Regions from separate parts of the Erwinia psychrophila genome, predicted to be linked through region 2. Evidence: predicted binding sites of a transcription regulator. Region 2 holds the regulator's gene; each other region holds the start of a gene.
The links. Region 2 encodes PhoB, which activates phosphate uptake and scavenging genes when phosphate is short. Its sites were predicted from a motif close to CTGTCATAAAACTGNCNNAT; they were not measured.
Positions count from the first base shown of each region.

Region 1: pitA (inorganic phosphate transporter PitA) is a predicted target of PhoB. The motif match lies at 7,105-7,124, and genes of this name have one in related genera.
Region 3: ugpB (sn-glycerol-3-phosphate ABC transporter substrate-binding protein UgpB) is a predicted target of PhoB. The motif match lies at 3,235-3,254, and genes of this name have one in related genera.

Region 1 covers NZ_JBCHVB010000004.1:179,092-189,734, forward strand. The annotation lists gene AAH446_RS11940 (type 1 glutamine amidotransferase domain-containing protein) at 1-592, shown strand, start outside; gene AAH446_RS11945 (alpha/beta fold hydrolase) at 728-1,483, shown strand; gene AAH446_RS11950 (TetR/AcrR family transcriptional regulator) at 1,804-2,409, shown strand; gene AAH446_RS11955 (alpha/beta fold hydrolase) at 2,498-3,463, opposite strand; gene AAH446_RS11960 (TetR/AcrR family transcriptional regulator) at 3,549-4,166, opposite strand; gene AAH446_RS11965 (sugar transporter) at 4,406-5,611, shown strand; gene AAH446_RS11970 (BaiN/RdsA family NAD(P)/FAD-dependent oxidoreductase) at 5,781-6,968, opposite strand; gene pitA (inorganic phosphate transporter PitA) at 7,208-8,710, shown strand; gene uspB (universal stress protein UspB) at 8,775-9,110, opposite strand; gene uspA (universal stress protein UspA) at 9,561-9,998, shown strand; gene AAH446_RS11990 (hypothetical protein) at 10,435-10,643, shown strand, end outside.
Region 2 covers NZ_JBCHVB010000002.1:491,978-502,620, reverse strand. The annotation lists gene AAH446_RS08340 (PstS family phosphate ABC transporter substrate-binding protein) at 1-591, opposite strand, end outside; gene phoR (phosphate regulon sensor histidine kinase PhoR) at 593-1,924, opposite strand; gene phoB (phosphate response regulator transcription factor PhoB) at 1,948-2,637, opposite strand; gene sbcD (exonuclease subunit SbcD) at 2,840-4,060, shown strand; gene AAH446_RS08320 (AAA family ATPase) at 4,057-7,728, shown strand; gene AAH446_RS08315 (DUF799 domain-containing protein) at 7,889-8,542, opposite strand; gene AAH446_RS08310 (DUF4810 domain-containing protein) at 8,539-8,895, opposite strand; gene AAH446_RS08305 (CsgG/HfaB family protein) at 8,908-9,585, opposite strand; gene AAH446_RS08300 (cell envelope integrity TolA C-terminal domain-containing protein) at 9,795-10,196, shown strand; gene mak (fructokinase) at 10,255-10,643, opposite strand, start outside.
Region 3 covers NZ_JBCHVB010000004.1:129,579-140,221, reverse strand. The annotation lists gene livH (high-affinity branched-chain amino acid ABC transporter permease LivH) at 1-379, shown strand, start outside; gene AAH446_RS11765 (high-affinity branched-chain amino acid ABC transporter permease LivM) at 376-1,647, shown strand; gene livG (high-affinity branched-chain amino acid ABC transporter ATP-binding protein LivG) at 1,644-2,408, shown strand; gene livF (high-affinity branched-chain amino acid ABC transporter ATP-binding protein LivF) at 2,410-3,120, shown strand; gene ugpB (sn-glycerol-3-phosphate ABC transporter substrate-binding protein UgpB) at 3,384-4,706, shown strand; gene ugpA (sn-glycerol-3-phosphate ABC transporter permease UgpA) at 4,888-5,775, shown strand; gene ugpE (sn-glycerol-3-phosphate ABC transporter permease UgpE) at 5,772-6,617, shown strand; gene AAH446_RS11735 (sn-glycerol-3-phosphate import ATP-binding protein UgpC) at 6,619-7,692, shown strand; gene ugpQ (glycerophosphodiester phosphodiesterase) at 7,689-8,432, shown strand; gene AAH446_RS11725 (DUF2756 domain-containing protein) at 8,574-8,882, opposite strand; gene ggt (gamma-glutamyltransferase) at 9,039-10,643, shown strand, end outside.

The sequences.
Region 1 (10,643 bases), on a different contig from region 2:
TTACTACGCCTTTCAGGACGCCGGGGTCGACATTACCCTGGCCTCTCCGAAAGGCGGCAATCCACCGCTGGATCCTAAAAGCAATGAACCCGATTTCCAGACCGCGCAGACCCACCGCTTCGAAGCGGACGCCGACGCGCTTGCCCGTCTCGCCACCACCGTCCGTCTGGACAGCGTTTCGCAGGCTGACTATGACGCTGTTTTCTATCCGGGCGGCCACGGCCCGCTGTGGGATTTGGCTGAGGATAAGCACTCCGCGGCGCTGATCGAGGCCTTCCTGGCGGCAAACAAGCCCGTCGCGCTGGTCTGTCACGCTCCTGGCGTGCTGCGCCATGTAAAAACGCCTGAAGGTAAACCACTGGTTGAAGGCAGGAAGGTCACCGGCTTTACCAATACCGAAGAGGAAGCGGTGGGCCTGACCCAGGTTGTGCCTTTTCTGGTTGAAGATGAGCTGATTGCCAAAGGCGGCATCTATTCCAAAGGGGCGGACTGGAGTTCTTACGTCGTCAGCGACGGTCTGCTGATCACCGGACAAAACCCAACCTCCTCAGCGGCGACGGCAGAGCGGCTCCTGAAGCAGCTGGCTGAATAACGGTCAAGGCGGCGGGGTTGCATGACCCCGCCACATCTTTTCGTTTTGAAGCTTATACGTCTGAATGCACTCCTGTCGCGCTACGAGGCAGTATTTTCAGCCCATTATTTTTTTACCTGATTGAGAGAAAAAATTATGTTGAAAAAATCAGTTACCACTCTGGCATTAAGTCTGGCCCTGTCTGTTTCTGCTCAGGCGGTGATGGCTGAGCCGGTGAAAAACATTATTCTGGTGCACGGCGCTTTTGTTGATGGCTCAGGCTGGAACCCGGTGGCCCGGATCCTGGATAAAGCAGGCTACCATGTGTCGATTGTTCAGGAACCTCAGACCTCTCTGGCGGATGATGTGGCCGCAACACGACGCGTTCTGGCGTTACAAAGCGGAAAGTCACTGCTGGTCGGTCACAGCTACGGCGGCATGATTATCAGTGACGCAGGTAACGATCCCTCCGTCGCGGGTCTGGTTTACATCGCTGCGATGCAGCCAGATAAAGGCGACTCGCTGCTGAGCCTGGCGAAAAAATATCCTCCGGCCGCCCAGTCAATCACGGAAACGGCGGACCATTTCCTCTACCTCAGGCCGGAGAACTTCCACGCGGACTTTGCGGCAGATTTGCCTGTAAAAGAGGCAGACTTGTTGGCACGTTCTCAGGTTATGCCATCAGCGGCCGCCTTTTCCGCCCCTGCCGGCACGCCAGCATGGAAAACCAAACCGAGCTGGGCCGTGGTGGCCACAGAGGATCGGGCCATTAACCCACAGCTTGAACGCTTCATGGCTGAACGTGCGCACAGCACCGTCACGGAGCTGAAAGGTAATCATGCCATTTATGCTTCTCAGCCTGAAAAAATTGCGGCGGTAATCAAGAACGCGGCAGAGAGTATCTCTCATTAACTCTCCGTTAATTATGTCCGGCGGTTTGCCTTATCAGCTAAACCGTACTGGCCCGACATTCAGACAAGTTTAAAGGCCTGGGCCGGAATAGCGCTGATTGCCCTTTCCCGGAGCAGGCCTTAATTCAATGAAGGCGCCCATTCTCAGGGTTGTCACTGCTGCTTCTGACGTTAACGGCTTCGCTGTATCTCTGCTTCAGTGACAGAAATCACCAATCCTCCGCTTGCAGAAAATGACCAGACGACCGCCAGCGAAAAAAGGCTGCATTTGTAAGACCCGTCAATATAGACGACTGGTCTAGTCTGTGGTAGTGTGACGTAATGACAACTTCAACCCAACTCCATAGCAACGACGTGCGTGAACACATCCTGTCGACTGGCCAGCGTATTATGGCCGGCAAGGGATTTTCCGCCGTCGGACTGAATGAGATCCTGACCGACGCCGGTGTGCCGAAGGGATCTTTTTATCACTATTTCCCGTCAAAAGAGGCGTTTGGCGTGGCGATGCTGCAGCGCTATTTTGATGATTATCTGGCGGAACTTGACCATACGCTGAGCCAGCCGGGTAACACTATGGCGCAACGGCTGATGAACTACTGGCAGCAGTGGCAGGACTCGCAGTCGTTTTCCGACTGTCAGGGCAAATGCCTGGCGGTGAAGCTGGGTGCGGAAGTGGCCGATCTCTCTGACAGTATGCGTCTGACGCTGAAAGCTGGCACCTCAGGGATTATTTCTCGCCTGGCGCAGGCGTTAGCGGCGGGCGTGGCTGAAGGTTCACTGCGCATTGAGGACCAACCGGGCAAAGTGGCAGAAAGTCTCTACCAGCTCTGGCTTGGCGCCAGCGTCATGGTCAAGATAGTCCGCAATACCGCGCCCTTTGAGTCCGCCATGGCGGTGACCCGGCAGATTATCCGTATCTCCCCTTAACGGGGAGATACGATCTCTTTAAACAGACGCGGACGTGAAAGTGGCAGGATGCAGACTTTTGCTGACCCGCGGCACTGTATTGGCGACATCAGCCCGTCCGGCTATCTGCGGTCGGCACAAAGAACTGGCTTAAGACTTCAGCGACAGCCTGGGGCTGCTCTTCGGGAATGAAATGTCCGCAGTGAGGAATAAGCACGCCGGAGACATCTTCAGCAAAAGGACGCAGAGGGGCAGCCATATCGGCTATCGATCCATATTCAGCACTGACGGCCAGCAACGGCATGTTGAGCTTCCCTTTCGCTTTTAACTCGCTGTTTTGCGCAGCGGAAAGCGCAACCGATCGGTAATAAGCCAGCCCTGCCCGTAATCCACCGCTGGCGCATAACACGCGCAGGTACTCATTAATATCTTCATCTGTGAACACATCCGGGCATGCCGTTTTCCTTTTCAGGAACCATTCAAGATAGAGGCGTTCACGACCGGTAATCAACGCTTCGGGAAGATCGGCAATCATGTGAAAGGCGAAATGCCAGGTTTTCCAGGCCTTATCAGCCGTCACCGGCAGGGCGTCCGGCAGGGTGACGCCAGGAATACCGGCGTCCAGTAAGGCGAGACGTTTGACCTCACTACCGTAGCGCGCGGCGTAGGGCCAGGCGACCCAGGCTCCCACGTCGTGAGCCGCCAGATAATAAGCGTCTACCTTAAGCTGACCCAGCAACCCGTGAACCTTCCCGGCCAGCGAGCAGGTATCATAACCCTCCTGCGGACGGTCAGAATCGCCCTGACCGGGCAGATCAAGCGCAATGATCTGGTAAGACTCGCCCATCTGCTGCATGACTTTACGCCAGGCATACCAGCTTTGCGGAAAGCCAGCCAGCAAAACCAGCGTCTCCCCCTGGGGATTGCCGCCCATAACGTAATGCATTCTGACGCCATCTACCGTTGCGTAGGCATGCTCAAAGCCGCTCAGGCTACTGTCGTTCCAGGCGACAGGTTTTGCATCGGCCCGGCGCAGCGGTGACATTTCATTGGTCTCTGACTCGCGATTTTGCATCGTCATTCCTTCTCATTTTGATTTTCTGCCTGTGCAGACAACGCCGACATTAAGAAAGCAATCATTTCCTAAATGGGTAAATTTTTTAATCGAGCAGCTTCATCGCCAGCCGTATCGTTTCCTCTTTCTCCGTTACGTCTTCAACTTTACCCACAACGCGCATGCCGAATACCAGACAGAGCAGCAGCCCTGCCGCCGATTCAACATTCAGGCTGGCGGATACCGATCCGTCATTCTGACCCAGGCGCAGTAGGGAGATAAGATTTTGCTTGTTGCGCATGACGGCCTGAAACACCAGTTCTGACACTTCCGGGTCCAGGATCCGCAGTTCATTCATACTGCCGACGACCAGGCAGCCGCGCCTTCCTTCCAGCGTAGATGCGGAATCAATGTAAAAACGCAGCAATTCAGCCAGCTGCTCACGGCCCGTCGGAAATGGTTCCAGCCGCTGCTTCAGCTCCGCATGGCGCAAAGCGGTGTACCGCTCGAATACGCGCAGAAACAGGGTTCGCTTATCCTGGAAGGCTTTATAAATACTGCCGGCGGTAAGTCCCATAGCTTCGCCTAAATCGGCGATGGAGGAAGCGTGAAACCCCTTCTGACGGAAAACGATCATCGCCATATCCAGCGCAAGATCCATATCAAATTCCCGTGGTCGCCCGCGTTCCCGGCTTTTATTCTGAGGATAACCTGTCTTGTTCATTGCAGCTCACTTAAGGAAACAATCACTTCCAAAATAGCAGCGCTTTTCACTTCAGGGAAGCGAAAATTACTTTGTTCAGATGCACGGGCTCACTGTTTTTAACAAACTTAATCGCCGCCATAAAAAAAATTAATGCGCTGTGTTTATTTATGCTAAAAATGCGACGAAGGTCACAATTTCCTTGAATGCCGTCGGCGGGGAGCCTTAACATTGCCGGCTGAATTTTCGGGGGGATGATTATGGCAGAACTACAGACAGTATCCAGAAAGGTAGCCTGGCTACGCGTGTTAACCCTCGCAGTGGCAGCGTTCATTTTTAACACGACGGAATATATTCCTGTTGGTCTGCTGACGGACATTGGGCACAGTTTCGGCATGGAAAGCGCTCAGTCAGGCATCATGCTGACCATCTATGCCTGGATTGTGGCTCTCATGTCACTGCCTTTGATGCTGATGACCAGCAAAATTGACCGGCGCGTATTACTGATCGCCCTGTTTGGCCTGTTCGCCTGTAGCCATATTTTATCTTTTGTGGCGTGGAATTTTAATGTCCTGCTGGTCAGCCGGGCAGGAGTGGCGCTGTCGCATGCGCTGTTCTGGTCCATTACCGCCTCGCTGGCTATCCGACTGGCGCCTGCAGGCAAACGCGCTCAGGCGCTTGGCCTTCTGGCTACGGCAACGGCGCTGGCGTCCGTTTTAGGCTTGCCTTTAGGCCGCATTATTGGCCAGAGTTTTGGATGGCGCATCACCTTTCTGGTGATTGGCGTCGCCTCAATGGTCTTGCTGGCTATGATTATTAAAATCATGCCTCAGGTAAACTCTGAGCAGAGCGGTTCGGTCAAAAGTTTACCCGGCTTACTCCGCAACCCGGCGCTGATTAGCGTCTATCTCCTGACGGTACTGGTGGTCACAGCACATTTTTGTGCCTTTACTTATATCGAGCCTTTCGTCCAGCAGATATCGGGTAAGAGCCATAATTTTGCGACGGTTTTACTGCTGATATTTGGCATTGCAGGCATCTCAGGCAGCATCATTTTTAGCAAGTTAGGCGAGAAACACCTGTCTGCTTTGTTAACTGGCGCTATCGCACTTCTGACTGTGTGCCTTGCCCTGATGGTCACCGTGGCACACAGCACCGGCGGACTGGTGGCGTTATGCGCCTTATGGGGCATCGCCTTCATGATTATCGGCATGGGCATGCAGATGAAAGTATTGACGCTGGCCCCCGAAGCCACTGACATCGGCATGGCCATGTTTTCGGGGATCTTCAATATTGGGATTGGCGCCGGCGCGCTGCTGGGGAAAACGGTCAGTCTTGAACTGTCACTCTCCTCGGTCGGTTACATTGGGGCGATTTCCGGCGCATTAGGTCTGATGCTGGCTGTTGTCTCTTTCCGCAAATGGGCCGCACCGTTACGCACCGGGGATCATGATCTCGTCGTGTAAAGTCCAACTAAGGCAGTCTTTACAGGCTGCCTCCGAATATCTTTTTGTTGTAAGAGAGACGTAGCAATCTTTATTTCCCAGGCGCTGTCCGGCTCATGAACGACGCTTATTCTGAGGCGTTGCCTGAGGGAGAACGTGGATCTTAAGGGACAAAGCCTGCCGCCTAGAGTCACAGCGCCTGTGCACAAGCCCAGGCGGAAGACCAGGCCCACTGGAAATTATAGCCGCCGAGCCAGCCGGTCACGTCCACCACTTCCCCGATGAAATAGAGACCGGGCACCGCTTTGGCCTCCATCGTTTTAGAAGAGAGCACGCTGGTATCTACCCCACCCAGCGTGACCTCGGCGGTACGGTAACCTTCCGTGCCGTTCGGCTGCACCCGCCACTGGTGCAGCGACGTCACCACCTCGCTCTGCTGGCGGGCGTTCAGCTGTTTCAGCGTACACTCCGGCACGTTGCCAAGCTGCTGAAGGCATTCCACAAGACGGCGGGGCAGCACTTTCGCCAGGCTGTTTTTCAGACTCTGGTTCGGATGCGCGTCCCGCTCTTCATTAAGGAAAGCTTGTAGATCACGCTCGGGCGAAAGATCGATGGTGACAAACTCGCCGGGCTGCCAGTAGCTGGAGAGCTGAAGCACCGCCGGACCGGAAAGGCCGCGATGGGTAAACAGCAGCGCTTCTTTAAACGTGGTCCCCTCTTCGGCGGTCAATACCGAAGGCACCGCCACGCCGGACAGCGCATTGAGCTGTTCAAGCAGCGGTTTATGCAGGGTGAAGGGCACCAGACCGGCGCGGGTCGGGAAAACCTTCAGGCCAAACTGTTCCGCCAGTTTATAGCCGAAGGGAGAGGCGCCCAGCCCCGGCATCGACAGGCCGCCAGAGGCAATAACCAGCTTTTCCGCCCGCACAGTGCTGCCGTTCAGCGTCAGGGTATAACCGCTTTCGTCGTCGTGCGCCACGCCCAGCACTTCACTGCGCAGCCGCAAATTGACGCTGCCCGCCTCGCACTCTTTCAGCAACATATCGACAATCTGCTGGGCCGAATCGTCGCAAAAAAGCTGCCCTAAGGTCTTCTCATGCCAGGCGATGCCGTGACGGTTGACCAGATCGATAAAATCCCACTGGGTATAGCGCGCCAGTGCGGATTTACAGAAATGCGGGTTATGGGAGAGGTAAGCAGCAGGTTCAGTATAGAGGTTGGTAAAGTTACAGCGCCCGCCGCCGGACATCAGAATTTTACGTCCGGCCTTTTTACCATTATCCAGCAGCAGAACGCGCCTGCCGCGCTGCCCCGCCTGAGCGGCACAGAACAGGCCAGCCGCACCGGCACCGATGATAATAACGTCAAACTGTTCCACTGAGCCTGCCCCGCCGCGAAAAAACGCTGATTGTAGAGAGTTGAGCGGGCTGAAGCCAGCGTAACACAAGCTTCATCGCCGAAACATTTTGTAACTTTATGATATTCATAAAGAATGCTCCCGTAAACACGCTCTTTTGACACATTACTGTCAAAAAAAGTCTATATTTCACTTTCCCCGGGTGCGGTTTGTCGCTGATAATGCGCCGCGTTCATGTCCTCCAAAATGGCGTAACGCTTATGCTACATCTGTTTGCTGGTCTCGATTATCATACCGGCCTGTTACTGGTACTCGCTCTGCTCTTTGTTCTGTTTTACGAAGCCATCAACGGCTTCCACGACACGGCAAACGCGGTGGCAACTGTGATTTATACCCGCGCAATGCGATCGCAACTGGCGGTGGTAATGGCAGGGGTCTTTAACTTCTTTGGGGTACTGTTGGGCGGGCTGAGCGTTGCTTATGCTATCGTTCATTTGCTTCCCACCGATCTGCTGTTGAATGTGGGATCGGCTCACGGGTTAGCCATGGTCTTTTCCATGCTGCTGGCTGCGATTATCTGGAACCTCGGCACCTGGTATTTTGGTCTGCCGGCGTCCAGCTCCCATACCCTCATCGGGGCCATTATCGGCATTGGCCTGACCAACGCCTTTATGACCGGCAATTCTATCGTCGAAGCCCTTAACATCCCGAAAATGATCGGCATATTTATGTCGCTGGTGATCTCTCCGATTGTCGGTCTGGTCATTGCGGGTGGGCTGTGCTTTATCCTTCGTCGCTACTGGAGCGGCACCAAGAAACGTCGCCGGATCCATATGACGCCTGCGGAGCGTGAGAAGATTGACGGCAAGAAAAAGCCGCCGTTCTGGACCCGTATCGCGCTGATCGTTTCTGCCATTGGCGTGAGCTATTCGCACGGCGCTAATGATGGTCAGAAAGGCATCGGTTTGATCATGCTGGTGCTGATTGGCGTGGCGCCTGCAGGGTTCGTGGTCAACATGAACGCTTCAGGCTACGACATTACCCGCACCCGCGATGCAGTACACAATCTGGAGCAGTATTACCAGCAGCACGGTGATGCGCTGACGCGTATCGTGCAGATGGCGCCGCCTGCGGTGCCAACGCCGCAGGAAAATCCGGGTGGCACAACGGAGTTCCACTGTGATGCTTCCCGCGCGCTTCCCGCCATCGCCCGCGTCAAAGGTATGCTGGACAATCTGCAGAGCTACGATGCGCTAAGCGTTGATCAGCGTGCGCAGCTGCGTCGCCTGCTGATGTGCGTCTCCGATACCGCGGAGAAGGCGGCTAAGCTGCCAGATACCAGCGCAGAGGATCAGCGCTTCCTGAGCAAGCTGAAAGACGATCTGTTGAACACCGTCGAGTATGCACCGGTCTGGATTATCGTGGCCGTGGCGCTTGCGCTGTCGCTGGGTACGCTGGTTGGATGGCGCCGCGTTGCCACCACCATCGGTGAAAAAATAGGTAAAAAAGGGATGACCTATGCCCAGGGAATGTCGGCCCAGATGACGGCGGCGGTCTCTATCGGCGTTGCCAGTTATACCGGTATGCCCGTCTCAACGACCCACGTACTCTCCTCTTCCGTCGCCGGTACCATGCTGGTTGATGGCGGCGGCGTGCAGGGGCGCACCATCAAAAACATCCTGCTGGCCTGGGTCTTTACCCTGCCTGTCTCGGTGTTGTTATCCGGTGGCCTCTACTGGATTGCGCTGCACTTTATCATTTAACGTGTGACGTATAAAAAAGGGTGAAGCCTGCAGGCTTCACCCTTTTTTTTGCCCCCGGCGCGGTTCAGTGCCAGATAAGCAATCCCATAAAGCCGATAAGCACCAGGCCGCAAAGCGCGCTGGTCAGTAAAAACTGGCCGCGAACCCGTTCGCAGCGCCGGATAAATTCATCATCGTGATGATCGAGATAACGCTGCGCCCAGATGTAGCGTACCAGCCTGACCTGCTTACTGGGCTGCCCGTGTGAAGTAAAAAATCCTGCGCCATCAACATATTGATACAGCAGAGGGTCGCATCCGCGAAGTACCACCAGCAGCGCGCGGAGTGAAGAAAAATAGCGCGCCATATTGATCAAACAAATGACACAAAGAGCCCAGAAAAGCGCGATGGTGCTAATCATGATCCCCTCCCGACAACACGAACCTGGCAGATACACCGGGCAAAGCCAGCACGGCCCTGGTGATATTTGCCATCCACAAAACTGAACCTGACTGAGAGTTGTTATCACTGCGGTACGACCGCTACCCACAAGAGATGGCGTGTCGTTATTATCATTGTAGGAGATATGCTTAAAAAAATTCCAGCATGGTTAGGCGCATCATTGCAAAAAGCCTTAATTACAGTTTGATCCTGCTCCCAAAGAGGCGCGTTTGGAAAGCGTCTGTTAACAATTCGGCCTATACTTCAAAGCGAGAGAATAATAAGGTGGCGAGGCTGAAGTACGCTTAACGCCCCCCTCGCGAAATCCCGCATCGCAATTTCTATTCGTTAAGGATTTCAGAAACTTACTATTCTTCCCGGCCAGTCTTGTCTGGGAAGGCGCAGCCGCAACACATGGAAGGAGTTCGATATGTCTTATAAACACATTTTGATTGCAGTGGATCTTTCACCGGAAAGTAAACTGCTGGTTGCTAAAGCGGTTTCCATGGCGCGTCCCTATGATGCCAAAATTTCCCTGATCCATGTGGACGTGAACTATTCCGATCTCTATACCGGGCTGATTGACGTTAATCTTGGCGATATGCAGAAACGCATCTCCGAAGAGACGCATACGGCACTCTCCGATCTTTCAAACGGCGCGGGTTATCCTGTGACTGAAACCCTCAGCGGCAGCGGCGATCTGGGCCAGGTGCTGGTTGATGCGATCAAGCGCTATGACGTGGATCTGGTCGTTTGCGGCCATCATCAGGACTTCTGGAGCAAGCTGATGTCTTCAGCCCGTCAGCTGATCAACACCGTCCATATCGATATGCTGATCGTGCCGCTGCGCGACGCAGACGAAGAATAGCCGCCGTTCAAAAAGCCGGCCTGTGCCGGCTTTTTTTCACCTATTCTGTGCAAATTAAGTTCCGGCCAGTTCTGTTTTCTCCCGGCACGCTAATCACCCACTTCAACTTTATAGTTGCTCACCGTTGCCAGCGTAATCGACAGGAGTAATCTTGTTCAGGCAGTTGTATTGACTGGCGATGCCTGTACTGATGGATATAAGTCATAACCCTGAAACTTGACAGCTTATTTTAATTCTGTACAAGAATATTCCATTATTAAAGCACCGCACTTTAACAGTCTGACACCCAATGAATTATTTGTGTCAGAACGGCACTTATAAATATTTTACTATAGGAAAACTTCTTTTTTCTCATTATATTTCATTTGCTTTCTCTGCTGCATCGCAGCGAAAAAGCATTCAAAAAAAGCACAACCACTTAATAAGGATATTATTTATGAGAGAAATCAACCAGACTGAAATTGCGGCCGTTAGCGGCGCTGGACTGACCGAATTCCGGGGCAACGTCAATACCGCATTAGCTCAGGTTTCTGCCAAATTTGATACTACGTTAGATGCGCTTGCTGAGACCAGCGTCATCGGCGAGAAAATCGGTCTGTCTTACAAAGCTTTTGGCCTGAGCATCGTTCAAGGGTATTTGAGTTC
Region 2 (10,643 bases):
CGCTGAACCGGGATATTCCCCCACATCGTTACGAAAATCGCCGTTACAGAGCGCCTGCTGCTTGAAAAAACCCCAGGTTCCGGAGGCGGAGTTGCGGCCAAAACGCTGCAGCGGCCGGGCCGGCCAGCCTGGCTGGGTAAGATTTAGATCGCCCCAGTTCGCCACGGCAGAAAGCGCCCCGCAGCGGCGGGTGACAGAAAAAATGGCGTCGAGCTGCTTCACGTTCAGGCCAGGCAGCGGGTTATCCTGATTGACCACCACCACCAGCGCATCCATCGCCACCGGCACCGCGAGGGGCGGATAACCGTAACGGGCTTCGAACCGCTGGCGCTCCTCCGCCTGCATCGGACGGCTCATCGCCCCCAGCTGCGCCGCTCCACCCGCCAGCGCCGTCGGCGCCGTGGAGGAACCGGCCGCCTGGATTTGCACGTTCACGCCCGGAAACTGGCGGTTAAAACGTTCGCCCCATAGCGCCATCAGATTCCCCAGGGTGTCCGAACCCACGCTGGTAAGATTACCGGCTAACATGCCTTCTTTTGCCTGCGCGAGCGTGCTGCACAGCAGCACCGCGACCAGAAACAGCCTTTTCATTTCAGATTACCGCTTTCGATTCCGGAAGCGCATTCTGGGCCAGATCGTTGCTGACAATCAACCGTGGCGGCAGCAGGAAGCTGAAACAGGTCTCTTTACCAGGCTCGCTTGCGATCTCAAGCCTGGCGCTATGGTGGCTGAGCGCGTGCTTAACGATAGCGAGGCCCAGCCCGCTGCCGCCGGTTTGCCGGGAGCGGGCCTTATCAACGCGATAAAAACGCTCCGTCAGGCGGGGAATATGCTCGCTCGCAATACCAGGGCCATTGTCAGAAACGCTGAACAGCGCGCCGTTTGGCGTTTTCTGCCAGCGAATCTCAATGCGCGTTCCGGCTGGGGTATGGTTTACCGCATTATAAACAAGGTTCGATATGGCGCTGCGAAGCTGTTCATCGTTGCCAAAAACCTGCAGATGGGCGTCAATAGTGAAATGAATGTCATGACGCCCCTGGCTGAGCGTTTCCGCCTCGCGCTGGAGAAGATGCAGCATTGCTGGCACGTTGACCTTTTCCTGAAGATCTAAGGCCGGCGCCGCCTCAATACGCGACAGCGTCAGAAGCTGCCCGACCAGCCCCTCCATGCGTCGTGTCTGCTCCTGCATAGTATGCAGTGCTTTATCACGCACCGGGCCTTCCAGCACGGCATCATTCATCATCTCCAGATAGCCCTGCAACACCGTCAGCGGCGTCCGTAACTCATGGCTGACGTTAGCGAAAAAGTTGCGTCGCGCGCCCTCCAGCTGATGCATTTGAGTAACGTCACGCGCAACCATCAGCCACTGCCCTTCGCTGTAAGGCATAACGCGAAATTCAAGATGGCGGTGATTGTTCAGGACCAGCGTCAGTGGCCGTATGAAATCCCGCTGGCGCAGGTAACGGGTGAATTCGGGATAGCGCAGGAGATTGAGGATGTTCTGGCCGTTGTCCTCCGGCCAGCGCAGGCCCAGCATCTGCTGAGCCAGACCGTTACACCAGAAGATGGTGCCCTCTTCGGTGGTCAGGACCACCGCATCAGGAAGGGACTCCGCACCGCTGCGAAAGCGTTTGATCAGATGGCCAAGTTCCCGGCGGCGGCGGCGGTTACGCGCCTGCATCTGATAGAGACCATAAAATAGCGGTTCCCAGCTGCCGCGTCCGGCGGGGGGCGTCATACTACGATCGATCCACAGCCAGTGGGACAAACGTAGCAGGTTATTGAAATGCCACCCCAGTACGCCCAGCATCGACAGCAACAGCAGCCAGGGCAGATAGCCCACCAGTAGCCCAATAATCAGTGCGGGCAGGCTGGCGAGGACCAGCTCAAGCAGTAATCTCTTCCAGGAGAGGCGTTCTAACACGGTTAACACTCCAGTGCGAACGATCAGAAGCGTGCAGAGAAACGATAGCCTGTTCCGCGAACCGTCTGCACCATACGATCGTGCCCGGTGATCTCCAGCGCTTTACGCAAGCGGCGAATATGAACGTCAACGGTACGATCTTCGACGTACACGTTAGTGCCCCAGACGTGATTAAGCAACTGCTCACGGCTGTAAACCCGTTCGGGATGGGTCATAAAGAAGTGCAGCAGCTTATACTCCGTTGGCCCCATTTCCAGCGGCTGGGTTTCCGACATGACGCGGTGCGATGAGGGATCCAGGCTCAGTCCCTGCATCTCAATAACCTCTTCCACCGCCATGGGTGAAATCCGGCGCATCACTGCTTTGATGCGCGCCACCAGCTCTTTGGGCGAAAAAGGCTTGGTAATATAGTCGTCGGCACCCACTTCCAGCCCGCGAACCCGATCTTCTTCTTCGCCCCGCGCGGTCAGCATCATCACCGGGATATCCCGGGTCATCGCTTCCCGCTTCAGGTGTTTGATAAACTGAATGCCTGAACCGCCGGGCAGCATCCAGTCAAGCAGGATCAGATCGGGCCAGGGTTCGATCAGCTGGCCGATGGCGCTGTCATAATCTTCCGCTTCTACGGGTTGATAGTCATTTTGCTCAAGAACGAAACACAACATCTCACGGATCGGGGCTTCATCTTCAACGACCAGAATGCGCTTAGCCATTATTGCTCCTGCTGCTGTGACGGAATGTCACTGGGGTTTGCGGCGACATTATGCGTCAGTTTTATGACAGTTTTATGAAAAAAGCACGAGGTACATCGCCGTTTTATAACACTTTTATTCATCCCGAAACGTCATTCAGACTGGGGTTTTAGCGTTGGCTGTTTATAATCGACGCTTCCGGTATGCATCTTCAAAGGATCCCATGCGACTTATCCATACTTCCGACTGGCACCTGGGCCAATTTTTTTACACCAAAAGCCGGGCGCCCGAGCATCACGCCTTTCTCGACTGGCTGCTGGCGCAGGCTATTGCGCATCAGGTCGATGCCATTATCGTCGCAGGGGATATTTTCGATACGGGATCGCCGCCAAGCTATGCGCGCGAACTCTACAACAGTTTTGTGGTGAAGCTTCAGCAGGCGGGCTGTCAGCTGGTGGTGCTGGGCGGTAATCATGATTCGGTCGCCACGCTGAATGAATCCCGCGAGCTGCTCGCCTGCCTGAATACCCGGGTGATTGCCGCTGCCAGCAGCGATCCGGAGGAGCAGGTGCTGATGCTGAACACCCGTGACGGCAAGCCGGGCGCCCTGCTCTGCGCTATTCCTTTTCTTCGCCCGCGGGATATTACGCTGAGCCGGGCGGGCCAGTCGGGGCGGGAGAAGCAGCAGACGCTACTGGAGGCGATCACCCAGCACTATCAGCGCTGCTGGCAGGCGGCGTTGCGGCAGCGGGACAAGCTCGGCCTGGCGCTGCCAATTATCGCCACCGGCCATCTGACCACCGTGGGCGTAACCAAAAGCGATGCGGTGCGGGATATCTACATTGGTACGCTTGACGCTTTTCCTGCTCAGGCCTTTCCGCCAGCGGATTATATTGCGCTGGGGCATATTCACCGGGCGCAGCGCATCGCCAGCAGCGACCATATTCGCTACAGCGGTTCGCCCATCCCGCTCAGTTTTGATGAACTTGGCAAAGAGAAGAGCGTGTTTTTAGTCGAGTTCAGCGCAGGTAAACTCAGCCAGGTGACGCCGCTGAACGTGCCGCTGTTTCAGCCGATGCAGATGATCAAGGGATCGCTGGAGGAGATTGAGCGGCAGCTTGCCGCTATCCAGCCACGGGAGGACGGCAAACCGGTCTGGCTGGATATTGAGATCGTCACCCAGGCCTGGCTGAACGATATCCAGCGCCGTATCCACGATATCACCGAAGGGCTGCCGGTGGAGGTGGTGCTGCTTCGCCGGAGCCGGGAACAGCGAGAGCAGGTTATTGCCCGTCAGAATAATGAAACCCTCAGCGAGCTGAGCGTTGAGGAAGTTTTCTCCCGGCGGCTGGCGATGGAAGAGGAGTCGCCGGAGCGGCTTGCCCGGGCGACCCTGCTGTTTAAACAGACGCTGAGTGAAATGGATGATGAGGCGCAGCCATGAAAATCCTGACGCTGAGGTTTAAAAACCTCAATTCACTGAAGGGTGAATGGAAGATCGATTTCACCGCTGAACCTTTTGCCAGCAGCGGGTTGTTTGCGATCACCGGCCCCACCGGCGCCGGAAAAACCACGCTGCTGGATGCCATCTGCCTGGCGCTCTACCATGAAACGTCGCGGCTGGGGAAACTCTCACAGTCGCAGAACGATCTGATGACGCGGGACACGGCGGAGTGCCTGGCTGAAGTGGAGTTTGAGGTAAAGGGGGTCGCCTGGCGTGCGTTCTGGAGCCAGAACCGCGCAAGGGGCGCCGCCGACGGCAACCTTCAGGCACCACGGGTAGAGCTGGCCCGCTGTGACGATAACACCATTGTTGCCGATAAGGTGAAAGACAAGCTGGATATGCTTGCCTCCCTCACCGGGCTGGATTTTGAACGTTTCACCAAATCGATGATGCTGTCGCAGGGGCAGTTTGCCGCCTTCCTGAACGCCGACGCCAACAGCCGTGCCGGGCTGCTTGAAGAACTGACCGGCACCGAAATCTACGGGCGTCTCTCCGCCAGCGTCTTTGAACGGCATAAAAATGCCCGTACGGCGCTGGAGACGCTGAGGGCGCAGGCCAGCGGAATGGCCCTGCTTGACGAAGCGCAGCTTCAGCAGCTCGCCTCACAGTTACATCAGCTAACAGAAGAAGAGCAGGTACTCACTTCACATTATCAGCAGCAGCAGCAGAGACTGCACTGGCATCAGCAAAACCAGACGCTGGAGGCGGCCCTGCACGCGGCGCAGACGGCGGCACAGCAGGCAACCGGCGCGTCCCAGCAGGCAGAGCCGGAACTGGCCCGCCTGACGCTGGCCGAACCGGCGGAGAAGCTGCGTCCCGTCTGGCATCAGCGTAATCAGCTCCGGCAGGACTGTGAGACGTCTGCGGCTGCCCTTAATCAGCTTTCCGCCCAGCGGCAGCAGGCGGCAGAGGCACTGGAAGCCAGCACTGCCCGGCTCAATGCTGCCGAAGCCGCCCGTCAGCAGCATGAGGCATTCAGGCAGCAGCAGGAAACGCTGATTGCAGAGAAAGTGGTTCCGCTGGACAACCTTATTGCCACGCTGAGCGCCCAGAGTGACCAGCTCAGCCAGGAAGTTAGTGAGTACAAACACTCTCTGGAGACGCGCCGCCTGACGCAGCAGCAGAAGCAGCAGACGGAGCGGGATAAACAGGCACAGCAGAGCGGACATCAGCGCTGGCAGCAGGAGCATGCTCGCTTTGCCGCCTGGGGCGAATCGTTGCCGCTCTGGCGTATGACCTTTACCCGGCAGCAGGAAAGCGCTCAGGCGCTGGCGGCCCTCCAGCAGCGCATCAACGGGCAGCAGAAAGCGGTCACCGAACTTGAACAAAGCCTCACCCTGCTCGACCAGCAGGCGCGCCCCCAGCAGCAGGCGATGGAAGAAGCCCGGCTACAGGTCACTAAGGCTGAAAGTGAGCTTGCCGCGCTGGAGATGCAGCATCCCGAAGAGAAGGTGCAGGCGGCGTTAACCCGCCTGAACCAGCAGCGTCCCCTGCGCCAGACGCTGGCGCTACTTCTGCCTCAGTGGCAGCAGCTGGCGCAGCGACACCAGAAGCAGCAAGAGAGTCAGCGGGCGTTACAGCAGCAGCTTCAGGCCGCGGAACAGCTGTTGCACAGCCTGCGCGCCAGCTGGAAAGAAAAGCATCAGCACCAGCTCGATCTCGAACAGCGCTGTGAGCTTGAGCGACGCATTGCCAGCCTTGAGCAGCACCGTGCGCAGCTGGAAGCGGGCCAGCCCTGCCCGCTCTGCGGCGCCTGCGAACATCCCGCCGTTGCGGAGTATCAGGCGCTGCAAACGTCAGAAAACCAGAACCGCCTTAAGGCGCTGATATCTGAGGTCCAGACGCTGCACGATCGGGGAACCGCGAAGCGGGAAGAAGTTAAAAATCTGCAGCAGCAGGCGGAAAAACTGAGGTTAGAGCTGGAGGAGACCGGTCGTGAAACCGCTCGCCTGCACGCCCGCTGGCGTGAAACGGTAGAAGCGCTTTCGCTGACGCTGACGCCGGACAACCTGCAACAGGCGGCGGACTGGCTGAGTGAACAGGAGCAGTCAGAAACCGCGCGTCAGGCCGAACTGAGCCGCATGCAGCTTGGCGTCAGGACGCTGCAACAGCATAAAGATACGCTGACCCGGCACCAGCAGGCGCTGACAACACTTCAGCAGCAGCAGGAACTGACCAGTCAGCAATTACTTACTTCAAACCAGACGCTGGCGGAACTTACCCAGCGGCTGGCCGCTGAAAGCCACACGCTGCAAGAGCAGCAGGCGACGCTTGCGGCCAGCCTGCGGACGCTCGGATTATCCCTGCCTGAGACGGCAGAGCATGAAGGCTGGCTGGCGGAGCGTCAGGCTGAATGGCAGCAATGGCTTCAGACCGGACAGGCGCTGGCCGTTCTGGCACCGGAGCTGGCGACGCTGAGCAGCCAGCAGCAGGCGCTTAGCGAAGAGATAGCGAAAGAGCAGGCGCGGCTGGATGCGCTGGAAAGCCGCCTTAACGCTGAGCGGCTTACCCTGCGTGACCAGCAGCAGCAGCGTCTGGCGCTGTTTGGTGAACGACAGACGGCTGAGGTACTCAGTCAGCTGAAAACAGTGACGCAGCAGCATGCCGGTGAAGCGCAGGCGCAGCAGAAGCAGTGGCAACAGCAGCAGGATCGCCTAAATACCCTGACCGGACAGCATAATTCACTTTCTGAACAGTCAGCCATGCTGGCTGAAAGGCTGACGCAGGCGCAGCAAACCCTGCTTACCGCGCTGGCGGCCAGCCATTTCAGCGATGAAGCGGCCTTCACCGCCGCCCTGCTTGATGAGGCGGAGATTGCCCGTCTCACTGCCCTGAAAAAACATCATGAGGAAGCGTGCCAGCAGGCAGCCACGCTGCTGGCACAGGCTGAAAAAAGCCTCAGGATGCATCAGGCTGAGAAGCCTGATGCAATGACGGAGACAGAGGGCGCGCTGGCGGAGAGCGTGACCGATCTCGCCCGGCGACTGAAGGAAAATGCCCAGCGCCAGGGCGAAGCGCGCCAGCAGCTCAACAGCGATGCCGCCCGCCGCACGCAGCAGCAGGCTTTACTGGCCCGGATAGCCGAACATGAACATCAGGCGGAAGACTGGAGCTACCTGAACCAGTTAATTGGCTCAAAGGAAGGGGATAAATTCCGTAAATTCGCCCAGGGGCTGACGCTGGATCATCTGGTCTGGCTGGCGAACAATCAGCTGGATCGGCTGCATGGCCGCTACCTTCTGCAGCGTAAATCGCTGGAAGCGCTTGAGCTGCAGGTGGTGGATACCTGGCAGGCCGACGCGACACGCGACACGCGTACGCTCTCCGGCGGCGAAAGCTTCCTCGTCAGCCTCGCGCTGGCGCTGGCGCTTTCCGATCTGGTCAGCCATAAAACGCAGATTGAATCACTTTTCCTGGATGAGGGGTTCGGGACGCTGGATGCGGAAACGCTCGACAGTGCGCTGGACGCGCTGGATGCGCTGAACGCCAGCGGCAAAACCATTGGCGTAATCAGTCACGTTGAGGCGATGAAGGAACGTATTCCGGTGCAGATTAAGGTGCGTAAGGTTAACGGGCTGGGCTACAGCCGGCTGGAGACGCCGGGCTGATGGCACAGTAATAAACCGGCAGCCCGGAAAGGCGCATGACCCGCAGCCCGCAAAGGGGTCTGCCACGACGCGAGAAACGACGTGCCGCGCAGAAACCTTTGCCACTTTACTGACGGGGAGCGATTCCCCGTCAGAGCAGATTTCACTGCCGTTTTGAAACTCAGATTTTCGTTGCCGATTTAAAGCGAGGGCCGGTCAGCAGGCCGCCGTTATCTCGCGCCGTCAGCAAGCGACTGCTGGTGACGCCGGCAACGTCATGCGCGCCATCCGTGACGGTGCTGTGAATCTGCTTCACCGCAGCCGCAACAAGGATACCAATCACGCCCGGCCCCGAACTATTGTTGTTTTCAGAATCCGAGGCCGTCGCCAGACCGCTCCAGATTTGCTTGCCGCTGCGCAGATCGACCAGTCTGGCGGTAGCCGAAACCCGGGTTTCACTGTCAACGAGCAGATATTTGGTGCCGTAGTCGGTGATATCGACATAAAGCGCCGCGTCAGCGTTAAAGATACCGTGAAGCTTCTCCGCGCTGAGGGAACGGACATCCGCCGCCGTGGTAACACCATTCTGACGGAAAGTCTCTTCCACAACCGCCACCGGGAAAACATAGTAGCCAGACTCCGCCAGCGGCTGAGTCACCAGCGAAATAAAGCTGTGTGCCGCCTTAATATCCGGCGAGTTATTTTCCGCCGGCAGCACCAGAATAGAAGCAGGCTTGCTCTCGCGAAACGCAGTGTAATCGTAAGGCGCTTTTTTCGCACAGCCGCTCAGCACAACTGCCGCCAGCAGCGTCGCCATCATCATCAACTTTTTCATTTTTTCGCTCCCTGCTTATTACGCATCAGGAAATCCATATAGTGAGCCGATTCAGGAAAGGCCGTTTTTTCCGCATTGAACTGTGCGAACGCCAGGTCCGCGCGGCCAGTATCCACATACAGCAACCCGAGCTGGGCGTGCAGGCCTGGCGGTACCGGCTGATTTTTTGCCTTAGCCTGCTCCATCACCAGATTCAGCGTCTCAATCTCTTTTTCCGGCGAGGTGCTGTGCTGGTAATAGTTATAAAGCGAAGGCTGATAGTCGCCCCAGTAATAGGTGGTGACTTTTTTTGGCGCGCAGGCCGCCAGCAGCAGTACCGCAGCGGCTGCCGGAATAAGTTTTAACGTTCTCATTTTTTTATCCTGTTATTTTGCCGCGCGCCAGGCGCCAGATTCAATACCGCTGACCAGATGATTGACCGCTTCGCGAATCGCCAGATCCATCACCTTGCCGTTCAGCGTCGAGTCGTAGCTGGCGGTGCCGCCAAAGCCGATCACTTCCCGGTTGGATAAGGCATATTCGCCTGCGCCCTGTACGGAATAGACCACTTCCGAGGTCGCCACATCAACAATGTTCAGGTTGACCTTAGCGTAAGCGACCTGGGTTTTGCCGCGGCCAAGGATGCCCCAGAGCTGCTGGTCACCCACTTCTTTACGACCAAACTCGGTGATATCGCCGGTAACCACATAGTCCGCGCCTTTGATATTCTGCGCGCTGCGCTTATAGCCCGCTTCCGCTTTCAGTTCCTCAAGGTTTGCGCGATCCAGCACGTTAAAACGTCCGGTCTGCTGAAGGTGCGTAATCAGGATGGTTTTAGACTGGTTGCCCAGGCGGTCGACGCCATCGGAAAAGATGCCGTTCATATAGGCAGAACGGTTATCAAATTTGCCGACGGCAATCGGGCTTTTCACGCCCTGATAAGCGGGCTGAGTGGCGGCAGTAACCTGCGGGGCTTCAATCGCGCGGGAGGATTCTGTCGCACACCCGGTGAGGGTGAGAGTGCTGAACAGCGCCAGGGCTGCAAGGTTATGATGTGATTTCATTTCAGTTCCGTGAATCAATTGAAAAGCAACCAGCAACTTCCCGCGCCTTGCCATTACATCTCCCACAGCGACGTCAGCGAGTTTGCATCATGATGCCTGGTGAATAATCCGTAAATCACCCGGGATGCTGGATTCTTCTGTCAGCGGCATGCTAACAGGCTAAACTATCGGCCTTGATCGAGAAAACTTTACCTGGCAGGGGCATAAAAATGAATTTTTACCGGGGGTTAGGACTGATGATTGCGGGCGTGGTTGCCGCGCTGAGCGGGTGTCAGAGTGCTCGCCATGGCCTGATGACGGCGGAAGAAATGGATACGCTGGCCCGTTCACAATGCGCCAGCGCGCACGACGCGAACCAGCAGGATTGCGTCTATCTTCGCCGGATGAAGTATGGGATTCAGAACAATTTTTTTGATGTTGAACGCTACCGGGGGCGGGAGTGTGACCTGACGATTGAGTATGGCAGAAACCAGCATTACAGCGTGCTGAGAACCACCGGCGATGAGGCGTTATGCATGAAAGCCTGGGGCGTGGTCAGCAGCGCGGCGGATCTGCCGCCGCCGCCGCCGCATTTCCCGGCGAAAATCATTTTAGCCTTCCGACCCGGCTAATTAACAACGCTGCTGAAAGGCGCCTGCCTCCACGTTCAACAGCGTTTTCACAAAGGTATCAGAGCGGCCAGAGCCAGGCCGCGCCGCGTACCCCGCTGGAGTCACCGTGAACCGCCTTGCGGATCGGAGTTTCGCATTCACCGCCAAAAACCCACCCTTTGATCAGCTGCGGCACGGTCTGATAGAGACGATCCACGTTGCTCATCCCGCCGCCCATCACGATCGTTTCCGGATCGTAGATATTGATCACATGCGCCAGCGATTTTGCCAGACGCAGCTCATAGCGGCTCATCGCCAGCTCGGCAACGGGATCCTGCCGCTCCACCAGCTGGATGATCTCCGCGCCCGTAAGCTCTGTTCCGCTTAACCGCGCGTAGTCAGTGGCGAAACCGGTACCGGAGACAAAGGTTTCGATGCAGCCCGACTTGCCACAGTAGCAGGGGACTT
Region 3 (10,643 bases), on a different contig from region 2:
CTGTCGCGCCTGTGCGGAAGACCTGAAGATGGCCAGCCTGCTGGGCATCAACACTGACCGGGTGATCTCCCTGACGTTTGTTATCGGTGCCGCGATGGCGGCGGTGGCGGGCGTGCTGCTGGGGCAGTTTTACGGCGTGATCAATCCCTACATCGGGTTTATGGCCGGTATGAAAGCCTTTACCGCCGCGGTGCTGGGAGGAATAGGCAGTATTCCGGGCGCGATGCTGGGCGGCCTGATCCTGGGCATTGCCGAGGCGCTGACGTCCGCTTATCTGAGTACCGAATATAAAGATGTGGTTTCCTTCGCGCTGCTGATCGTGGTGCTGCTGGTCATGCCTACCGGTATCCTGGGCCGTCCGGAGGTTGAGAAAGTATGAAGCACCTTAATTTGCTCAACGCCATCGCCTCAAGCCTGATGCTGGTGGTGCTGGCCGCGTTCTTTATGGGCATGCGGCTGGGGCTGGATGGGACGCATCTGGTGGTTCATAGCGCCGGCAGCGTTCGCTGGAACTGGATTGCTATCGGCGCGGCCGTGGTGTTTTTCTTTCAGCTGCTGCGTCCCCTGATGCAGCGAGGCCTGAAAAAGCTTTCGGGACCGTCGCTGGTCCTGCCGGGCATTGATGGCTCCACGCCGAAGCAGAAGCTGTTTTTACTGCTGCTGATTATTGCCGCCGCGACCTGGCCTTTTCTGGTATCGCGCGGCACCGTTGATATCGCCACGCTGACGCTGATTTATGTGATGCTGGGACTGGGGCTGAACGTGGTAGTGGGACTCTCCGGCCTGCTGGTGCTGGGTTATGGGGGCTTTTACGCCATCGGTGCCTATACGTTCGCGCTGCTCAATCACTACTACGGCCTGGGATTCTGGCAGAGCCTGCCGCTGGCCGGCCTGATGGCGGCGATGTTTGGCCTGCTGCTGGGGTTCCCGGTCCTGCGCCTGCGCGGAGACTATCTGGCGATTGTGACGCTCGGCTTTGGGGAGATCGTCCGTATTCTGCTGCTTAACAATACGGAAATCACCGGCGGGCCGAACGGGATTAGCCAGATCCCCAAACCTTCGCTGTTTGGACTGGAGTTCGGGCGCAGCGTGCGTGATGGCGGCTGGGACACCTTCCATAACTTCTTTGGCCTGAAATACGATCCCAGCGACCGCGTTATTTTCCTCTATCTGGTCGCCCTGCTGCTGGTCGTTATCACGCTGTTTGTGATCAACCGCCTGCTGAGGATGCCGCTAGGTCGCGCCTGGGAAGCGCTGCGTGAAGATGAGATCGCCTGCCGTTCACTGGGCCTCAGCCCGAGGCGTATCAAGTTGACGGCCTTTACCATCAGCGCCGCTTTTGCGGGCTTTGCGGGCAGCCTCTTTGCCGCCCGTCAGGGCTTCGTCAGTCCTGAATCTTTCACCTTTGCCGAGTCCGCCTTTGTGCTGGCCATTGTGGTGCTGGGCGGCATGGGATCGCAGTTTGCGGTGATCCTGGCGGCGGTACTGCTGGTAGTTTCGCGTGAGCTGATGCGGGATTTAAATGAGTACAGCATGCTGGTGCTTGGCGGCCTGATGGTGCTGATGATGATCTGGCGTCCTCAGGGACTGCTGCCGATGAAGCGTCCTCACCTGAAGCTGAACGTGAAAAAAGGAGAGTCATCATGAAGCCGGTATTAGCGGTTAATGGCCTGATGATGCGCTTCGGCGGCCTGCTTGCCGTCAATAATGTCAGTCTTGAGCTGCGCGCTCAGGAGATCGTTTCCCTGATCGGCCCTAACGGAGCCGGTAAAACCACGGTGTTCAACTGCCTGACCGGATTTTATCGCCCGACCGGCGGCAGTATTCAGCTGCGCGATCGTGAACTTGCCGGCCTTCCGGGCCAGAAAATCGCCCGGATGGGCGTGGTACGTACCTTTCAGCACGTTCGCCTGTTCCGGGAGATGACGGTGATCGAAAACCTGCTGGTCGCGCAGCATCAGCATCTGAAAAGCGGCGTCTTTGCCGGTCTGCTGAAAACGCCGGCCTTTCGCAAGGCGGAGAGCGAGGCGCTGGATCGGGCCGCAACCTGGCTGGAGCGCGTTGGCCTGCTGGAGATGGCAAACCGTCAGGCCGGCAATCTGGCCTACGGCCAGCAACGGCGTCTGGAGATTGCCCGCTGTATGGTAACCCGTCCGGATATTCTGATGCTGGATGAACCGGCGGCCGGCCTGAATCCGAGAGAGACGATTGAACTGGATGAGCTGATTGCTGAGCTGAGAAGGGAGCATAACGTCTCGGTACTGCTTATTGAGCATGATATGAAACTGGTCATGGGGATTTCAGACCGCATCTATGTGGTCAATCAGGGAACGCCGCTGGCCAACGGCACGCCGGAAGAGATCCGCAATAATCCGGATGTAATCCGCGCCTATTTAGGAGAGGCATAATATGAATCCGATGCTTTCTCTGGAAAACGTCAGCGCCCACTACGGTAAAATCCAGGCGTTACATAACGTCAGCCTTTATATCAATCAGGGCGAAATTGTGACGCTGATTGGGGCGAATGGCGCAGGCAAAACCACCATTCTCGGCACGCTCTGCGGTGAGCCGCGCGCCACTGAGGGAAATATTATCTTCGATGGTAAGGCGATCACCGAATGGCAGACCGCGCGGATTATGCGGGAAGCCATTGCTATCGTGCCGGAGGGCCGCCGCGTCTTCTCGCGCATGACGGTTGAGGAGAACCTGGCGATGGGCGGCTTCTTTGCTGCCCGCCAGCAGTATCAGACGCTGATTGCGCGCGTATACGAGCTGTTTCCGCGCCTGTATGAGCGCCGCGTACAGCGTGCAGGCACCATGTCCGGCGGCGAGCAGCAGATGCTGGCGATTGGCCGTGCGTTGATGAGCCAGCCGCGCCTGCTGCTGCTGGATGAACCCTCGCTGGGGCTGGCGCCGATTATCATTCAGCAGATCTTCGACACCATCGAGCAGCTGCGCCAGGAGGGGATGACGATATTCCTGGTGGAACAGAATGCTAATCAGGCGCTGAAGCTCGCCGATCGCGGCTACGTGCTGGAAAATGGCCACGTGGTGCTGGAGGATACGGGCGAAGCGCTGCTGGCGAATGAGGCGGTGCGCAGCGCCTATCTTGGCGGTTAGAGACACCTTTACAGGGACGGCAAAAGCCGTCCCTTTAGTGTTAATAGCCCGCTTTCCTGCCGCCGCTTACCCCGCTTCATTACCGCGTTACTTTTCCTGCGGCATCCCTAAAACCTGTCATATTTCAGACGGTTTAGCGTCAACAGGCTGTCATTTTTACATCACAGAAGCGTTATCTTACCGTCATTTTGGCATGTCATGTTACTTCCCGGACAGAGAAAGGCGCGAATTCGCGCGTATTATACCGGGTACAGGAAACTGATATGTCATTGTTCTCATTTCGTCATACTGCACTTAGCATCGTACTGGGGCTGACCTTCAGCGGACATGCGCTGGCCGCCACCGAGATCCCGTTCTGGCACTCTATGGAAGGCGAGCTGGGCGTCGAAGTTGACTCGCTGGCTAAACGCTTCAATGAAGCGCATCCCGATTATAAAGTCGTGCCGACTTACAAAGGTAACTACGAACAGAACCTGGCCGCCGGCATCGCCGCCGTGCGTTCAGGAAAAGCACCCGCCATCCTCCAGGTATACGAAGTGGGAACGGCCACGATGATGGCCTCAAAGGCGATCGTCCCGGTCTATCAGGTCTTCCAGGACGCGGGCGTCAGCATTGACGAAAAGCAGTTCGTGCCAACCGTTTCGGGTTACTACAGCGATGCCAAAACCGGCCATCTGATCTCTCAGCCGTTTAACAGCTCCACGCCGGTCCTCTATTACAATAAAGACGCCTTCAAAAAAGCGGGTCTTGACCCGGAGAAGCCGCCGAAAACCTGGCAGGAGCTGGAGCAGGACGCCGCCGCACTGCGTAAAGCGGGCATGAAATGCGGCTACGCCAGCGGCTGGCAGGGCTGGATCCAGATTGAGAATTTCAGCGCCTGGCACGGCCTGCCGGTGGCCACCAAAAATAACGGCTTCGATGGCACCGATGCGGAATTCGTTTTCAATAAACCGGTTCAGGTGCGCCATATTCAGATGCTTCAGGATATGAACAAAAAAGGTGACTTCACCTACTTTGGCCGCAAGGATGAGTCTACAGCCAAGTTCTATAACGGCGACTGCGGCATCACCACAGCCTCTTCAGGCTCGCTGGCTGATATCCGTCACTATGCCAAATTTAACTATGGCGTTGGCATGATGCCTTACGACGAAACCGTACCGGATGCGCCACAGAACGCCATGATCGGCGGCGCGAGCCTGTGGGTGATGAAGGGTAAAGACGCTGACACCTACAAAGGCGTTGCTGAGTTTATGAAATTCCTGGCGCAGCCGGAAATCGCCGCCGAGTGGCACCAGAAAACGGGCTACCTGCCGATCACCACGGCGGCCTACGAGCTGACGCGCAAGCAGGGCTTCTATGAGAAGAACCCCGGTGCTGATATCGCCACGCGCCAGATGCTGAACAAGCCACCGTTGCCGTTCACCAAAGGGATGCGCCTGGGCAATATGCCGCAAATCCGCACCATCATTGACGAAGAGCTGGAAGGCGTCTGGACCGGTTCAGCCACCCCGCAGGCCGCGCTGGATAGCGCAGTAAAACGCGGTAATCAGCTTCTGCGTCGATTTGAACAGTCAACCAGCAAGTAATCCCTTTTACGCCAGCATCGCCACACTGGCTGGCATAAATTAAGCAAAGATAGCAGTGACAAAGTCAGGGAGGAGACCTGCCGCACGGAAGCGGCAAACGCGGCCGGGAAGGGGCGTCTTCCTCCTTTCAGGTCACACACTTCGCTGTTAACCGCTAATTTCCTTCTTTCAGAGCAACCGTATGTCATCTTCCCGTCCCGTTTTCCGCTCACGATGGCTGCCCTATGTGCTGCTGATGCCGCAGCTGGCGATCACCGTGATCTTCTTTATCTGGCCCGCGGGCGAAGCGCTCTGGTATTCAGTACAGAACGTCGATCCTTTCGGCTTTTCCAGCACTTTTGTCGGCCTTGAGAACTTCAGCCGCCTGCTGGACGATCGATACTATCTGGCCTCCTTCTGGACCACGCTAATTTTCAGCGGGCTGGTGACGGTCATCGGGCTGACGGTTTCCCTGTTTTTCGCCGCACTGGTCGATCATGTCATGCGCATGAAGCGCTTTTACCAGACGCTTTTTCTGCTGCCCTATGCCGTAGCGCCCGCCGTCGCGGCGGTGCTGTGGATGTTTCTGTTCAGTCCGGGGCTGGGGTTAATTACCCATTTTCTGGGGCAGATCGGCTACAGCTGGAATCATGCGCAGCACAGCGGTCAGGCCATGTTCCTGGTGGTGCTGGCTTCCGTCTGGCAGCAGATGAGCTATAACTTTTTGTTCTTCTTCGCGGCGTTACAGTCCATTCCAAAATCGCTGACCGAGGCCGCCGCGATTGACGGCGCAGGCCCGGTACGCCGTTTTTTCCAGCTTTCCCTGCCGCTGATTACCCCGGTGGGCTTCTTCCTGATGGTGGTCAATCTGGTCTACGCCTTCTTCGATACCTTCCCGGTGATCGATGCCGCGACGGGCGGCGGGCCAGTACAGTCCACCACCACGCTGATCTATAAAATCTACCGCGAAGGCTTCGCGGGTCTGGATCTCTCATCTTCTTCCGCCCAGTCGGTGGTGCTGATGGTGCTGGTGATTATTCTGACGGTAATTCAGTTCCGCTACGTCGAGAAGAAGGTGCGCTACCAATGATTGAAAACCGACGCGGGCTGGATATTTTCAGCCATATCATGCTGGGCCTGGGCATTCTGACGGTACTGTTTCCGCTCTATGTCGCCTTTGTTGCCGCCACGCTGAGCAATGAGGAGGTTTTCCAGGTGCCAATGACCCTCATTCCAGGCACGCACCTTCTGGATAATATTGCGGAGATTTGGCACAACGGCGTGGCGCAGAACAGCGCGCCCTTCGGCGTGATGCTGATGAATAGCGCCATCATGGCGCTGAGTATTACCGTGGGGAAAATCACCGTCTCGGTCATTTCCGCCTTCGCGCTGGTCTGGTTCCGCTTCCCGCTACGCGGCCTCTGCTTCTGGATGATCTTCATTACGCTCATGCTGCCGGTGGAAGTGCGTATCTTCCCGACGGTTGAAGTGATATCGCATCTGAACATGATCGACAGCTACAGCGGGTTGACGCTGCCGCTGATGGCCTCGGCGACGGCCACCTTCCTGTTCCGCCAGTTTTTTATGACCCTTCCCGACGAGCTGGTTGAGGCGGCCAGAATTGACGGTGCCGGCCCGATGCGCTTTTTCTGGGATATCGTCCTGCCGCTGTCTAAAACCAATCTGGCGGCGCTGTTTGTAATTATTTTTATCTACGGCTGGAACCAGTACCTGTGGCCGCTGCTGATTATCACTGATGTTCAGCTTGGCACCGCCGTGGCGGGGATTCGCAGCATGATTTCCAGCGGGGATGGCTCCACGCAGTGGAACCTGGTGATGGCGGCAATGTTGCTGACCATGCTTCCTCCGGTAGCCGTCGTTTTAGTGATGCAGCGCGCTTTCGTTCGCGGGCTGGTTGAGAGCGAGAAATAATATGGCAGGCGTTAAATTTCAGGCCGTCAGCAAATCGTATGACGGCAAAAATCAGATTATCGCGCCAATGGATGTCGATATTCACGACGGCGAGTTTATGGTGATGGTCGGCCCTTCAGGCTGTGGGAAATCGACGCTGCTGAGAATGGTGGCCGGACTGGAGCAGGTCACCAGCGGCGATATCTATATCGACCGCCGGCGGGTGACGCAGCTGGAGCCGAAAGATCGCGGTATTGCGATGGTATTTCAGAACTACGCGCTCTATCCCCATATGAGCGTTGAGCAGAATATGGCCTACGGCCTGAAAATTCGCGGTATGGGTAAGGAGCATATACGCCAGCGCGTACTGGAAGCGGCCCGCAGCCTGGAGCTGGAGGCCCTGCTGCATCGCCGCCCTCGCGAGCTCTCCGGCGGCCAGCGGCAGCGCGTGGCGATGGGGAGAGCTATTGTACGTGAACCCTCGGTTTTCCTGTTCGATGAGCCGTTATCCAACCTGGATGCCCGCCTGCGCGTGCAGATGCGGCTTGAGCTTCAGCAGCTTCACCGTCGTCTGAAAACGACCAGCCTCTACGTCACCCACGATCAGGTGGAAGCGATGACGCTGGCGCAGCGGGTGATGGTGATGAACAAAGGCATCCTGGAGCAGTTAGGCACGCCCGTGGAGGTGTACGAACGTCCGGCGACGCGCTTCGTCGCCAGCTTTATCGGCGCGCCTTCCATGAATCTTCTGGATGGCGAAGTGAGCGAAGACGGCGCCAGGCTGAAACTGGCGGAAGGATTCACGCTTCCTTTGCCCGTCGCCAGACCGGAATTAGCAGGGCACGCGCTGACCTTGGGTATTCGTCCGGAACATATTAAGCTCTCCTCACAGCAGGCGGGCGGCGTGCCGCTGGTGGTTGAAACGCTGGAAATGCTCGGTGCTGATAACCTGGCGCACGGACGGCTGGGGGGATGCGGTATGGTGGTGCGGCTGCTGCACGTTGAGCGCCCGGCCACCGGCAGCACGCTCTGGCTGCATCTGCCGCCGGAATCGCTCCATTTCTTTGATACCCAAAACGGACAACGGCTTGAATGACAACGAAACCCTGGCCCTATCCAGCGATCGTCGCCCATCGCGGCGGCGGCAAGCTGGCCCCCGAAAATACCTTAGCCGCCATTGACGTTGGCGGGAAGCTGGGTCACAAGATGATCGAGTTTGATGCCAAGCTCTCGCAGGATGGCGAAATCTTTCTGCTCCACGATGACACGCTGGACAGGACAAGCAATGGCTGGGGCGTGGCGGGGCAGCTGCCGTGGGAAAAGCTGGTGCAGCTTGATGCGGGAGGCTGGTACGGCAAAGATTTCGCCGGTGAAAGGCTGCCGCTACTCTCTGAAGTGGCGGCGCGCTGTGCGCACTGGCAGATGATGGCGAATATCGAAATAAAACCGACCACCGGCCTGGAAAAAGAAACCGGCCGTGCGGTCGCGCTGGCGGCGAGGGATCTCTGGCATACCCAGACGGCGCCACTGCTCTCTTCCTTCTCTTTTGAGGCGCTGGAGGCGGCTAAGCAGGCGGTGCCTGAACTGCCGCGGGGGCTTTTACTGCATGAGTGGCATGATGACTGGCGGCAGATGGCGGAGGCGCTGGAGTGCGTCTCCCTCCATCTGAATCATCAACTCCTGACCGAAGCGCGGGTTGCCCAGCTTAAAGCGGCGGGCTTTCGCCTGCTGGCCTATACGGTGAATCGCCCGGAGCGCGCCCGGACGCTGCTAAGCTGGGGGGTTGATGCAATCTGTACTGACCGCATTGACCTTCTGGGGCCAGAATTCGGCTGACTACGTACCCGCTGTCAGCCTGATTGCCAGTGAGTTCCCGTAAGGCTTCCCGTTCGCTGCGAGGGTGAAAGGAGTTGGGCTGTCCGGGCGGGGCCGATCGTCAATGAAGAATAGCGATCGGCCTGGCTGCTGTGTCTACGGTCAGGGGGTGGTTGAATTATTGTTCTGCTGGATCTGCGGCTGTTGCGGCTGCGTACCTGGCTGGGACTGCTGCAAACGCTGGGTAGCGCTGTTGCGCTGTTCCTGCATTTTTTGCTGCAAATCCTGACTCTGACGCTGCTGATCCTGCTGGAGCTTATATTTCTGCCGTGACTGCTGATTCTGCATCTGTGTCTGCATCCGTTGCGTGCTGGGATTATAGCCCTGCTGCCCCGGCTGGTTGGTGTTATTCAGCGTGTTCGCCATGCCGCTGAACGGCAGCAATGCGGCGCAAATGAGTAACCATTTCATAAATTCGTCTCCTCGTTACCTTCTTAAAGTGTACGCCAGCGCGGCCAGGGCCGTGCGCCGCATCTGACAACTATGCAGAAAACTTCGCCTTTTTTCTTATTTCGTACACACTTAGAAGCGGTAAATAAACGTAAATAATACTAACAAGAGGTAAGCATGGGCGGACAGATAAGAGGGCGGTTGGCGGGCTCGTTACTCATTGGGCTGTTTCTCTGGCAGGGCGTCGGGATGGTCAGCGCTGCGCCGCCGGTCTCCTACGGCGTCGAGGCGGATACGTTTCATCCGGTTAAAGAGCAGCACGGCATGGTCGCCTCAGTGGATGCGCTGGCGACGCGCGTGGGCGTGGATATTCTCAAACAGGGCGGCAATGCGGTCGATGCGGCGGTCGCCGTCGGCTATGCGCTGGCGGTCACTCATCCTCAGGCGGGAAACCTGGGCGGCGGCGGCTTTATGATGATCCGCACCGCTTCTGGCCGGACAACGGCGATCGACTTTCGTGAGATGGCCCCGATGAAAGCCAGCCGCGATATGTTCCTCGATGCGCAGGGGAATGCGGACAGCAAAAAATCGCTTACTTCACATCTGGCTACCGGCGTGCCGGGCACCGTTGCGGGGCTGGCAATGGCCAACAGACAATACGGCACGCTGCCGCTCAGCCGTTTGATCGAGCCTGCCATTAAGCTCGCCTCAGACGGCATAGAGGTTAATCAGGCGCTGGCGGACGACCTCAATGTTTACGGTAAAGAGGTGCTGTTAACGCACCCGAACAGTAAAACGATTTTCTTTAAGCAGGATGGCACCCCCTATCAGAAGGGTGAAAAGCTGGTGCAGCGAAATCTCGCCCACAGCCTGACGCTGATCGCAAGCCAGGGGCCGGATGCGTTTTATAAAGGGGAAATTGCTGACGAAATTGATAAAGAGATGGCCGCGCATGGCGGGCTGATCCGTAAAGCGGATCTGGCAAACTACAAGGCGGTAGAGCGCAAACCTGTTTCCGGCACCTATCGCGGGTATGAAGTCTTCTCAATGCCGCCTCCTTCTTCAGGCGGCATTCATATTGTGCAGATCCTGAATATTCTGGAGAACTTCGACCTGGCGAAAATGGGCTTTGGCAGCGCGGATGCCATCCAGACCATGGCGGAAGCGGAAAAGTATGCCTACGCCGACCGGTCGGAATATCTGGGCGATCCTGATTTTGTCAGAGTGCCGTGGCAGGCGCTGACCAGCAAAGCCTATGCGAAAACGCTGGCGCAGAATATCGACCTCAATAAAGCCCGCCCTTCTACGGAGATTAAGCCAGGTGAGCTTGCGCCCTATGAAAGCAATCAGACAACCCACTATTCGGTCGTTGATAAGCAGGGTAACGCGGTGGCAGTAACCTATACGCTGAATACCAATTTCGGCAGCGGTATTGTAGCGGGCAACAGCGGTATTCTGATGAATAACGAGATGGATGACTTCTCCGCTAAACCCGGCACGCCCAACGTCTATGGTCTGATCGGCGGAGAAGCGAATGCTGTGGCACCTTACAAGCGCCCCCTCTCTTCTATGTCACCCACTATCGTGGCGAAAGAGGGTAAAACCTGGCTGGTGACGGGCAGCCCGGGCGGAAGCCGTATTATCACCACCGTGCTGCAAATGGTGGTGAACAGCATTGATTTCGGGATGAATGTGGCAGAAGCCACCAGTGCGCCGCGCTTTCACCATCAGTGGCTGCCCGATGAGCTGCGCGTGGAAAAAGGCTTCAGCCCGGACACCCTC